Regions from separate parts of the Nitrobacter winogradskyi Nb-255 genome, predicted to be linked through region 1. Evidence: predicted binding sites of a transcription regulator. Region 1 holds the regulator's gene; each other region holds the start of a gene.
The links. Region 1 encodes LexA, which represses DNA repair genes until DNA is damaged. Its sites were predicted from a motif close to TGTTCNNNNTGTGTTCNG; they were not measured.

Region 2: def (peptide deformylase) is a predicted target of LexA. The motif match lies at 1,501-1,518, and genes of this name have one in related genera.
Region 3: recA (recombinase RecA) is a predicted target of LexA. The motif match lies at 1,048-1,065, and genes of this name have one in related genera.

Annotation. Positions count from the first base shown of each region.
Region 1 covers NC_007406.1:2,014,152-2,017,430, forward strand. The annotation lists gene NWI_RS09595 (molybdopterin molybdotransferase MoeA) at 1-1,079, shown strand, start outside; gene lexA (transcriptional repressor LexA) at 1,249-1,950, shown strand; gene NWI_RS09605 (hypothetical protein) at 2,087-2,428, shown strand; gene NWI_RS09610 (ComEC/Rec2 family competence protein) at 2,643-3,279, opposite strand, start outside.
Region 2 covers NC_007406.1:3,328,097-3,331,375, reverse strand. The annotation lists gene fmt (methionyl-tRNA formyltransferase) at 1-763, opposite strand, end outside; gene def (peptide deformylase) at 796-1,323, opposite strand; gene NWI_RS15945 (AmpG family muropeptide MFS transporter) at 1,657-3,015, shown strand; gene yddG (aromatic amino acid exporter YddG) at 3,100-3,279, opposite strand, start outside.
Region 3 covers NC_007406.1:1,411,483-1,414,761, forward strand. The annotation lists gene NWI_RS06615 (IS1595-like element ISNwi2 family transposase) at 1-232, shown strand, start outside; gene NWI_RS06620 (hypothetical protein) at 271-945, opposite strand; gene recA (recombinase RecA) at 1,156-2,244, shown strand; one part of gene NWI_RS16825 (IS5 family transposase) at 2,938-3,279, opposite strand, start outside.

The DNA of each region.
Region 1 (3,279 bases):
CACCGGTCGCAATGTCGGCGATGGACGGCTATGCCGTGCGCGCCGCGGACATCGCGACAATTCCCTCACGTCTTCGCGTGATCGGCGAAAGCGCCGCGGGTCGGCCGCTCGATCGCGCGCTGCGTGCGGGCGAGGCCTTGCGGATCTTTACCGGAGGGGTGGTGCCGGACGGCGCCGACACCGTCGTCATTCAGGAAGACACGGACCGCGACGGCGACCACGTCATCGTCAAGGAGGCCACGGCTTCCGGCAAGAACATCCGTCCCGCAGGGGTGGATTTTCGCGAAGGCGACGTCCTCATCCGAGCGCGCACGCGCCTCACCGACCGCCATCTCTCGCTTGCCGCCGGCATGAACTATCCGGACCTGCCGGTGCACCGCCGTCCCACCATCGCCATGCTCGCCACCGGCGACGAACTGGTCTTGCCGGGCGCGACGCCCGGTCCCGGCCAGATCATCTTGTCCAACGGATACGCGCTTCGCGCCCTCGCCCGAGGTGAAGGCGCCGAGGCGATCGACCTCGGCCTGGCCGCCGACACCATGGACGCCACGACGGCCGCCATCCGCCGCGCCCGCGACAGCGGCGCCGATATCCTCGTCACCACCGGCGGCGCATCGGTCGGCGACCATGATTTCATCAAGCGCGCGCTTGAGGCGGAAGGCGTGGAGATGACGTTCTGGCGAATCGCGATGCGGCCCGGCAAGCCGATGATGTATGGCCGGCTCGGCGCGATGCGGGTGATCGGCCTCCCCGGCAATCCCGTCTCGGCCTACATCTGCGCGTTCCTGTTCATGGTGCCGCTGATCCGCGCGCTATCGGGACGTGTAGACGTGCACCACCGTGTTGAACCGGCGCTGCTCGGAGGCGATGTCGCCGCCAATCAGGCCAGGCAGGATTATCTGCGCGCGCGACTCACGTACTCAACGGACGGCCTGCCGATCGCAACGCCGGTTACGCATCAGGACAGTTCGCTGATGGGAAATCTTGCCGCGGCGGATGCACTCGTGGTCCGCGCGCCATTCGCGCCGGCCGCCAGCAAAGGCGCGCCCTGTACCGTCATCAAGCTCTCCCTGTCATAAAGTCTCGCGTTGTTGACCTTAAATTAAGGGTTGCGGAACACATATCGAACATATAGTGTATGTTCATGATTTGTTTCGAGTTCTCGTGCCGCGGAGTTGGCGCATAGGGCTGTAAGGCCCGATGTCGTCCGTCATCGGCAGGAACCATCAACTAGGGATTGGGTCGGGAATGCTCACGCGCAAACAGTACGAACTCCTGCGTTTTATCAACGAACGGCTGAAGGAGTCCGGTGTGCCGCCTTCGTTCGATGAAATGAAGGACGCGCTCGACCTGCGCTCGAAGTCCGGCATCCATCGCCTGATCACCGCCCTGGAGGAACGGGGCTTCATCCGCCGCCTGCCCAACCGCGCACGCGCCATTGAAGTCATCAAGCTGCCGGAACTGGCCGCAAGCGGCGGCGGACGTCGCGGTTTCACACCGAGCGTCATAGAAGGCAATCTCGGCAAGGTTCGCCGCGGCGGCGGTGGCGGCGCTGACGAGGCCGAGCGTCCGGTCGCCGTTCCGGTGATGGGACGGATCGCAGCCGGCACGCCGATCGAGGCGTTGCAGACCTGCAGTCACACAATCAGCCTGCCGCCCGACATGCTCGGCGCCGGCGAGCACTACGCGCTCGAGGTGCGCGGCGATTCCATGGTCGATGCCGGCATCCTCGATGGCGATATGGCGTTGATCCAGCGTAATCCGACCGCTGACACCGGCGACATCGTCGTCGCCCTGATCGACGACGAGGAAGCGACGTTGAAACGCTTCCGCCGCCGCGGCGCTTCGATCGCGCTGGAGCCGGCGAACGCGGCCTATGAAGTTCGCATTCTTCCGCCCAACCGCGTCCAGATCCAGGGCCGGCTGGTCGGCATTTACCGCAAGTACTAGGAATCGTTCAGGTGAATAGCGGACAACATGTCGGTGATGAACCGGCCATCAAGGAAGCAAAAGAGATTTACGAGAGGTTCCGCCGCCGCATTGTAGAGGAAGATGGAGTTATCAATCATAGAATGATGTGGGAACATTGTCTCAAACCGCATTGTTCGCGGGATTTGGCATCGCAAATCTGGAGATCATTAATCTCACCCGTTTGCTTTTCTGCGTGATTATCGCAGTTATCGGAGCAACAACCGCTACATTGACTCTTTTGGCGATTGAGGCCGCTCATTCGGAAATAAGAAGCCTGGTTAAAAGCTATGGGAACATAGAAACCGCTGACTATCGCGGCAAGCTGCCGATCATTGGCTCAGGCTTGCATCACAAGTATGGTCATATGCTTTGTACCGGCCTCCCATGGCTGATGGCACCGTTCTGGATACTTGCCGGTTTGTACGTAAGCCTGAAGTATTGTGGAATGGTTTTCTAGAATTACGCATACGTCGTCAGCAGCGCGCTTTCAGGAAATGCGGTAGAGCCTTTCCGATTCTGACGGAATCAAAAGCGAGGCTTTATAATCTTGGTTTAACGCGTTTTCTTCACGCGAACCGGTCTGCACTTCGCTCGAAACGCTAACGTACTGTGCGGCCGGTTCTGATCACGAGTATGAACACCCGCGAAACACCCAACCACGGACGCGCCGTTCAATCGTCCGGCTGGAGATCCTCGGGATCAGGCGTGGCGTCGACCGAAGGCTCCGGCTTCGATCCCGGTCGTGCCGGCTGTTCATCGAAGGCGGCGGATGACCAGGGACGCTTGAGGCCAGCAGGACGGACGGCATCGACAGCGAAGCCGGGTCTTGAAGCGCCGGGCTTTGAAGCGCCGGATCTTGAAACATCGAGTCTCGAAGCATCTTGTCTGGAAGAATTCGGGGTCCGCCATAAGGCAAGAGCGCCTTCACGCCGCAGCCGGTTTTGATCGATCACATGCGCGAGGCAGCCTTCCGGAGCCTGCCACCGCGTCACTATAAGCTCCGCACGCGCGCAATCATCCTGCAGCGCCTCCGGATGCCGCGTGAGAGCGACGATCCCACCTCCACTCGCCTTGACCACGCAGCCCGCATCGTCGCACGAGACGCCCTCCGCCAGCGTGGGATCCGTGGGCCCACGCACGTCCCCATCGGCGGCAAGCCATTCCCTGACCGTAAAAGAATCCTTGCCCGTGCTGATGAGACGCAGCCGGCCGTCCCCGCCCCTCACGGCGACGTTGCGACCTTCAGCGGATATCAGGATATCCGGCGGCTTCACCGCTAGTGACCACACGATCGCCAGCCCCACAACG
Region 2 (3,279 bases), 1.3 Mb from region 1:
GGATCTTGATGCGTACCGCCTCGCCATCGACCGGCATCTCGCACCAGGCGCCCGGAAACGGTGACAGGCCATGAATGTGGCGCAGCACCTCGCGCGCAGGGTTGCTCCAAACGATGTGCGCTTCGGCCTTGTCGATCTTGGCGGCGTAGGTGACGGTAGAGGCGACGCCTTGTTCGCTTTGCTTCGTCAGGCGCAACTCGCCGCGCTCCAGCGCGTCCATCGCCCGCGCCATCAGATCAGCCCCCAGCGGCGCCAGCGTGTCATGTAGATCGGAGGCCGTCATCGCATCGGTAATGGGGACCCGCTCGGCCATGGCGACGTCGCCGGTGTCGAGGCCGGCATCTATCTTCATGACCATGACGCCGCTTTCAGCGTCGCCGGCCATGACGGCGCGGTTGATCGGCGCGGCGCCGCGCCAGCGCGGCAGCAGCGATGCGTGCAGATTGTAGCAGCCGTATCGCGGGGCATCGAGGATCGCCTGCGGCAGGATCAGACCGTAGGCGACGACGACCGCGGCATCGGCTCCGTACGAACGAAGCTGGTCCTGCGATTCCTGCGTCTTCAGCGTTTTCGGCGTCAGCACGGGGAGGCCGAGCCGCTGCGCTTCCCGCGCCACGGGTGTCGGCTGCAGCTTCATGCCGCGGCCGGCGGGTCTTGCCTCGCGGGTGTAGACGGCCGCGATCTCGTGGCCGTGGGCTACGAGTTGCTGCAGGGTCGGCACCGCGAAATCGGGCGTGCCCATGAAGATCAGGCGAAGCGGCATCTTATTGATTGTCTGCGCGGCACAAGCCGCTTTTATTTCGCGGCGAACTTGGCGGCCTTGGTGAATTTCTTCATCACGCGGTCGCGCTTCAGTTTCGAAAGGTGATCGACAAACAGCACGCCGTTGAGATGGTCGATCTCGTGCTGGATGCAGGTGGCGAAAAGGCCCTCGGCATCCTCCTCGTGCACCTTGCCGTCGAGGTCGGTGAAGCGAATCCGTACCCGCGAGGGCCGCTCGACCGCCTCGTAATATTCGGGGATCGACAGGCAGCCTTCTTCGTAGACCGAGAGTTCCTCCGACGCCGACAGGATTTCCGGATTGATGAAAACCCTCGGCCGCGGCGTCAGTTCACCTTCCTCGTCGCGTCTGGCGAGGTCCATGGTGACGATGCGCAACGGCTGCGCGATCTGGATGCCGGCCAGCCCGATGCCGGGGGCGTCGTACATGGTCTCGAACATGTCGTCGGCGAGCTTGCGGATCTCCGGCGTCACCGTCTCGATCGGCCTGGATACGAGGCGCAACTGCTTGTCCGGAAGGATGATTATTTCGCGAATAGCCATGCAGGGCGATGTAATCCCCGGGCCTGCCGGGGTCAATCCGCGAGCCGCTCCGATCGCTTAAGAGCATGATCCCGACCCTAAGGGCCGCGCCGGCGCGAAGTGGAAACCGGTTCTCGAAAAAGATCATGCTCGATCAAAAAGAAAAGGCCGCGCGTCGAGCTTTCGTTAACTTTCAGATGTTCTCGCTTGGTTCGCGCGTTAGCATTTGCCGCGACGCGGCGGATTGTCAGATCGGGCGATCCGGAACTGTTTTTGCCTCTACTGTCGCGCCAACTCCAGGCCGGGAGAGCAATCATGGAATGTCGGGCCTCGCGAATCTGCTAACACCACCAGATGACCGCTCCGGACGCCGCCGCCCCGATCGTATCCGACGTTGCTCCCCGCGCGTCATGGCGCGAGAGCATGGCGGTCTATCTGCAGCCGCGCGTTCTCATCGTGATGATGCTCGGCTTCTCTTCCGGTCTGCCGTTGGCGCTGTCGGGCTCGACGCTGCAGATATGGATGACCGAATCTGGCATCGATCTGCGCGCGATCGGCCTGTTCGTCCTGGTCGGCACGCCCTATACGCTGAAGTTCCTGTGGGCGCCGCTGGTCGACGCCCTGCACATCCCGTTGCTGACGCGCCGGTTCGGCCGCCGGCGCGGCTGGCTTGTGTTCTCGCAACTGCTTCTGATCGCTGCGATCCTGCTGCTGGCCTCAACCGATCCGGCGAAGGCGCCGTGGTTCGTCGCGCTCGGCGCGCTGCTGGTGGCGGCGACATCGGCGACGCAGGACATCGTGGTCGACGCCTTCCGCGTCGAGAGCCTGCCGGAAAGCGAGCAGGCCGCCGGCATGGCCGCCTACGTCGCCGCCTATCGCATCGGCATGCTGGTCTCGACCGCCGGGGCTCTTTTCTTCGTCAGCGCGCTCGAAGGGACGGGTCTCGTCCGCGCCTCCGCCTGGGCGTGGGGCTATGTCGGCATGGCGACGATGGTTCTGATCGGCACCGTCACCGCGCTCATCGCCACCGAGCCCGAGCAATCCGTGCGCGCCGAACTGGCGACACGCGCCAAGGGCGGTTTCGCGCGCATCGTGAACGCCGCGGTCGGCGCATTCTCCGAGTTCATCGCCAGGAAGGATGCGCTCGCAATCCTGGTTTTCATCGTGCTGTTCAAGTTCACCGACGCGTTTTCCGGCAGCATGACCGCGCCGTTCGTTATTGACCTCGGCTTCACCCGCAACGACTACGCTGCCATCGTGAAGGGGGTCGGTCTTGCAGCGACGTTGATCGGCGGCTTTGCCGGCGGCTTCGTGGCGCGGCGCTATCCGCTGGCGGCGAGCCTGTGGATCGGCGGCATTTTGCAGGCGGTGGCCAACCTGTCGTTTTCATGGCTGGCGATGGTCGGCGTCGATCAGTGGGCGCTGGCTCTTGCGATTACAGCGGAGAATTTCACCAGCGCCATCGGCACGGTGATCTTCGTCGCCTATCTGTCCGCGCTGTGTCGCAATCCGCTGCACACCGCCACCCAGTATGCGTTGCTGACGGCGCTGGCCGCGGTCGGCCGGACCTATCTGTCCGCCAGCGCCGGATTCGTGGCCGAGGCCACCGGATGGCCGCTGTTCTTTGTGATCTGCACGCTGGTGGCGCTGCCGAGCCTGATCCTGCTGGCATGGCTGCAGCGGCGCGGTCACTTTGCCGCGCTGCAGGCGTAGGGCGGCGGTTCAACAAGCTGGCTTTAGGTTTATTTTTCGACGCGTTTTCTTTACGCGAACCGGTACCCACTTCGCTCGAAAACGCTATTTCCGGATCATGTCCTTCGCCGCGATCAAGCCGCCTCCCGCGATCAGCGCGGCGGCGACCGCGAGCGCCGCGGTCGGCTTCGCGAAGCCTGCCAGTATCAGGAAGGAGGTCGAAAGCAGCGGCGTCGCATAGGCGGCCGCGCCGAGCACGCGAATGTCGCCTCGCTTCACGCCGAT
Region 3 (3,279 bases), 600 kb from region 1:
AGCGGTTGATCACTCTGCGAAGGAGTACGTTCGCGGTGACGTACACACTAACTCAATCGAGTCGTTCTGGTCTCAGGTGAAGCGTGGGATCAACGGGACCTATGTTTGGGTTTCGAAAAAGCACTTGCAGCTTTACCTTCGCGAGTTCGAGTATCGCCATAACTTGCGGAAGCAACCCGGCCTGATGTTCGAGCTTCTTTTGCAGGCGTTCCCGAAGGTACGGGTTGAGTGACCATAGCCTGCAAAAGCTGATCGAAGCGCTTTCTCACCTTACTGTCTGAAGACATGGCGGTCCTCTTGCAAAAAGGAATAAATGTTTCCTGTCGCGGCCTCATTCTCGCGATACGCGATGAATACCGAATAGCGCTGCTTCACTCGACCCTTCTTAACCGCCCTCACTTCGACCAGATTTCCCGTACCGGGTATAGGCGATTTGTTTGCGGTGCCATCCCCCCAAAAATGGGGGCCATGGGCCGCTTGCGCAATCGTTGCGATGGGTACGCGCACATGCTCACCTTCTGAAAACTTCACCGCGTCAACTCGCAGCAGCAACTGCGCTGGCTTATTAAACGACCATTGAAGGTGTTCGTACAGGACTAGTTCCAGGGAGTGACCGGTCACAGGGCCAATAAATCTAACAGAAAAATATGGGGTTTGGACCTCGTATCCGTCTTTTACATCGCTGGCCGGATGGAACACGACATTGAATACTCGCCGCCGATCTGCCCACCACCTCCGAAGCTGTGAGTTATCGTTGTAGAGGTCAGCATAAAATGTGCCGAGTCCGAATGCGGCAATCGTCGCTAGGATGGCGATCCACGGCACGTCTACCCACCACGGCCGGAATTGAAGCCATTGTTGGCTGCAAAACCAAGCCGCCCCAAACAATAAAATAAGCCCTGGTACGGGCAGATATTCCCTAAAAGGGAATTGGCTCTTGCGCATCCAAACGTCTCCCACGCCCGTCTAGGGCTAGTTGTGGCAGACGGACGAATAACACGATTCATATTACATGTCCTAAGGGTATATATCTGCCCGACGCAGCGAAAGAACATATTGCGAACTTGGAACAAATGGGGTACATATTTGCATCGGATCAACACTGCGCCATTCGTTGTCCCGTTCGCGAATCCCGTTCATAAGGAGCCCGGCCTAATGTCCCAAGCTGCCCTGCGTATCGTCGAAGGATCCTCCATGGATAAGTCCAAGGCGCTGTCCGCCGCGCTGTCACAGATCGAACGCCAGTTCGGCAAGGGCTCGGTGATGAAGCTGGGCAAGAACGACAAGTCCATGGATGTGGAGGTTATTTCCTCGGGCTCGCTCGGCCTCGACATCGCGCTCGGCGTCGGCGGTTTGCCAAAGGGACGCATCGTGGAGGTCTACGGTCCGGAGTCCTCGGGCAAGACCACGCTGGCGCTGCACGCGGTGGCCGAGGCGCAGAAAAAGGGCGGCATCTGCGCGTTCATCGACGCCGAGCACGCGCTCGATCCGGTCTATGCCCGCAAGCTCGGTGTGAATGTCGACGACCTCCTGATATCGCAGCCCGATCACGGCGAGCAGGCGCTGGAAATCGCCGATACGCTGGTGCGCTCGGGTGCTGTGGATGTGCTGATCATCGACTCGGTCGCCGCACTGGTGCCGCGCGCCGAGCTCGAGGGTGAGATGGGCGACGCGCTGCCCGGACTACAGGCGCGGCTGATGAGTCAGGCGCTGCGCAAACTCACTGCCTCGATCAACAAGTCCAATACCATGGTGATCTTCATCAACCAGATACGTATGAAGATCGGGGTGATGTACGGCTCGCCGGAGACGACAACCGGCGGCAACGCGCTGAAGTTCTATGCCTCCGTGCGCCTCGATATCCGCCGCATCGGGGCGATCAAGGAGCGCGACGAGGTCGTCGGCAATCAGACTCGCGTCAAGGTCGTGAAGAACAAGCTGGCGCCGCCTTTCAAGCAGGTCGAGTTCGACATCATGTACGGCGAGGGCATCTCCAAGATGGGAGAAATCCTCGATCTCGGCGTCAAGGCCGGTATCGTTGAAAAATCCGGCGCCTGGTTCTCTTATGACAGTCAACGCATGGGGCAGGGCCGCGAAAATGCAAAAGCGTTCTTACGGGCCAATCCTGACATCACCGCCAAGGTCGAGATGGCTATCCGGCAGAATTCAGGACTGATCGCCGAGCAGATTCTGGCCGGAAGCCCTGAGCGGGAGACCGACGATGACGAGACGGCGGAGGATTGAGTCGCTTATAGCGTTTTCGAGCGAAGCATGTCCTCGGGCTTGGCCCGAGGATGGATGATCTGTTCGCGTGAAGACAACGCGTCAAAACAATAATCCAGAGCTTCGCTTCTGATACAATCAGAAGCGAAAATGCTCTAGCTTCCAGAGCTTCCATGGAAGCATAGGCGCACGCTCCCTGATCTTAGTCGCCGCGTTTTCCTCCGAACCTCGACGCGTCCGGGGAAAGCCTGAGAATACTCTTCGGTCGAGAACACCTTGGCGAGGTGAATTTTCAGGACCAGGGCGCGCGACTCCGGTGGGTGCGATCCGCGAAGACGGGAATCCTTCGTGGAAGTCTGTGTCGCGCCTGTTGGAAGAGACGGGCGCTGTGGATGTTGAGTTGCCGACATCCCCAGCGTCCGGCTTGCGATCATTCATCTCACTTCCTTCTCTCATGGCGAGAGAGGGAAGGGAGTTCGGAGTTTCTCGTTTCCGAGCGAAGCATGTCCTCGGGCTTGACCCGAGGATGGATGATCTGTTCGCGCGAATAAAACGCCTCAAAACCAGGCCGCCCGTTCAGTACCAGATCACGATGGTTTTGGATCGAATCGATCCAAAACCATGAACGTGATCAATTCCAACATTTTAGAGCGGGATGCGGGCGGGAAAACCGCTACACACTTTTCCTCATCCCGCGCTAGGCCGGATCGACATTCACGGCAGCCAGATCAGGGCTGCGGCCAGGTGAACGAAGCCCGTGAAGTGAACGGTGCGCCTGTCGTAGCGTGTGGCGAAACGGCGGAAGTGCTTGAGACGGTTGAAGCAGCGCTCGATCCGGTTGCGGTGTTTGTAGAGACCGGCGTCATGCGGGATGATGATTTTGCGTGTCCTGTTTGAGGGGATCACCGCTTCGGCGCCCATGCCGGCGATGAGTGCACGCAAGGCGTTGCTGTCATAAGCCTTGTCGGCCAGCACGGCGTCCCCGGCCTGGGCTTCGAGCAGCGCGGGGGCTTGTGTGATGTCTCCGACCTGCCCGGCGGTGACGATGAAACGCAA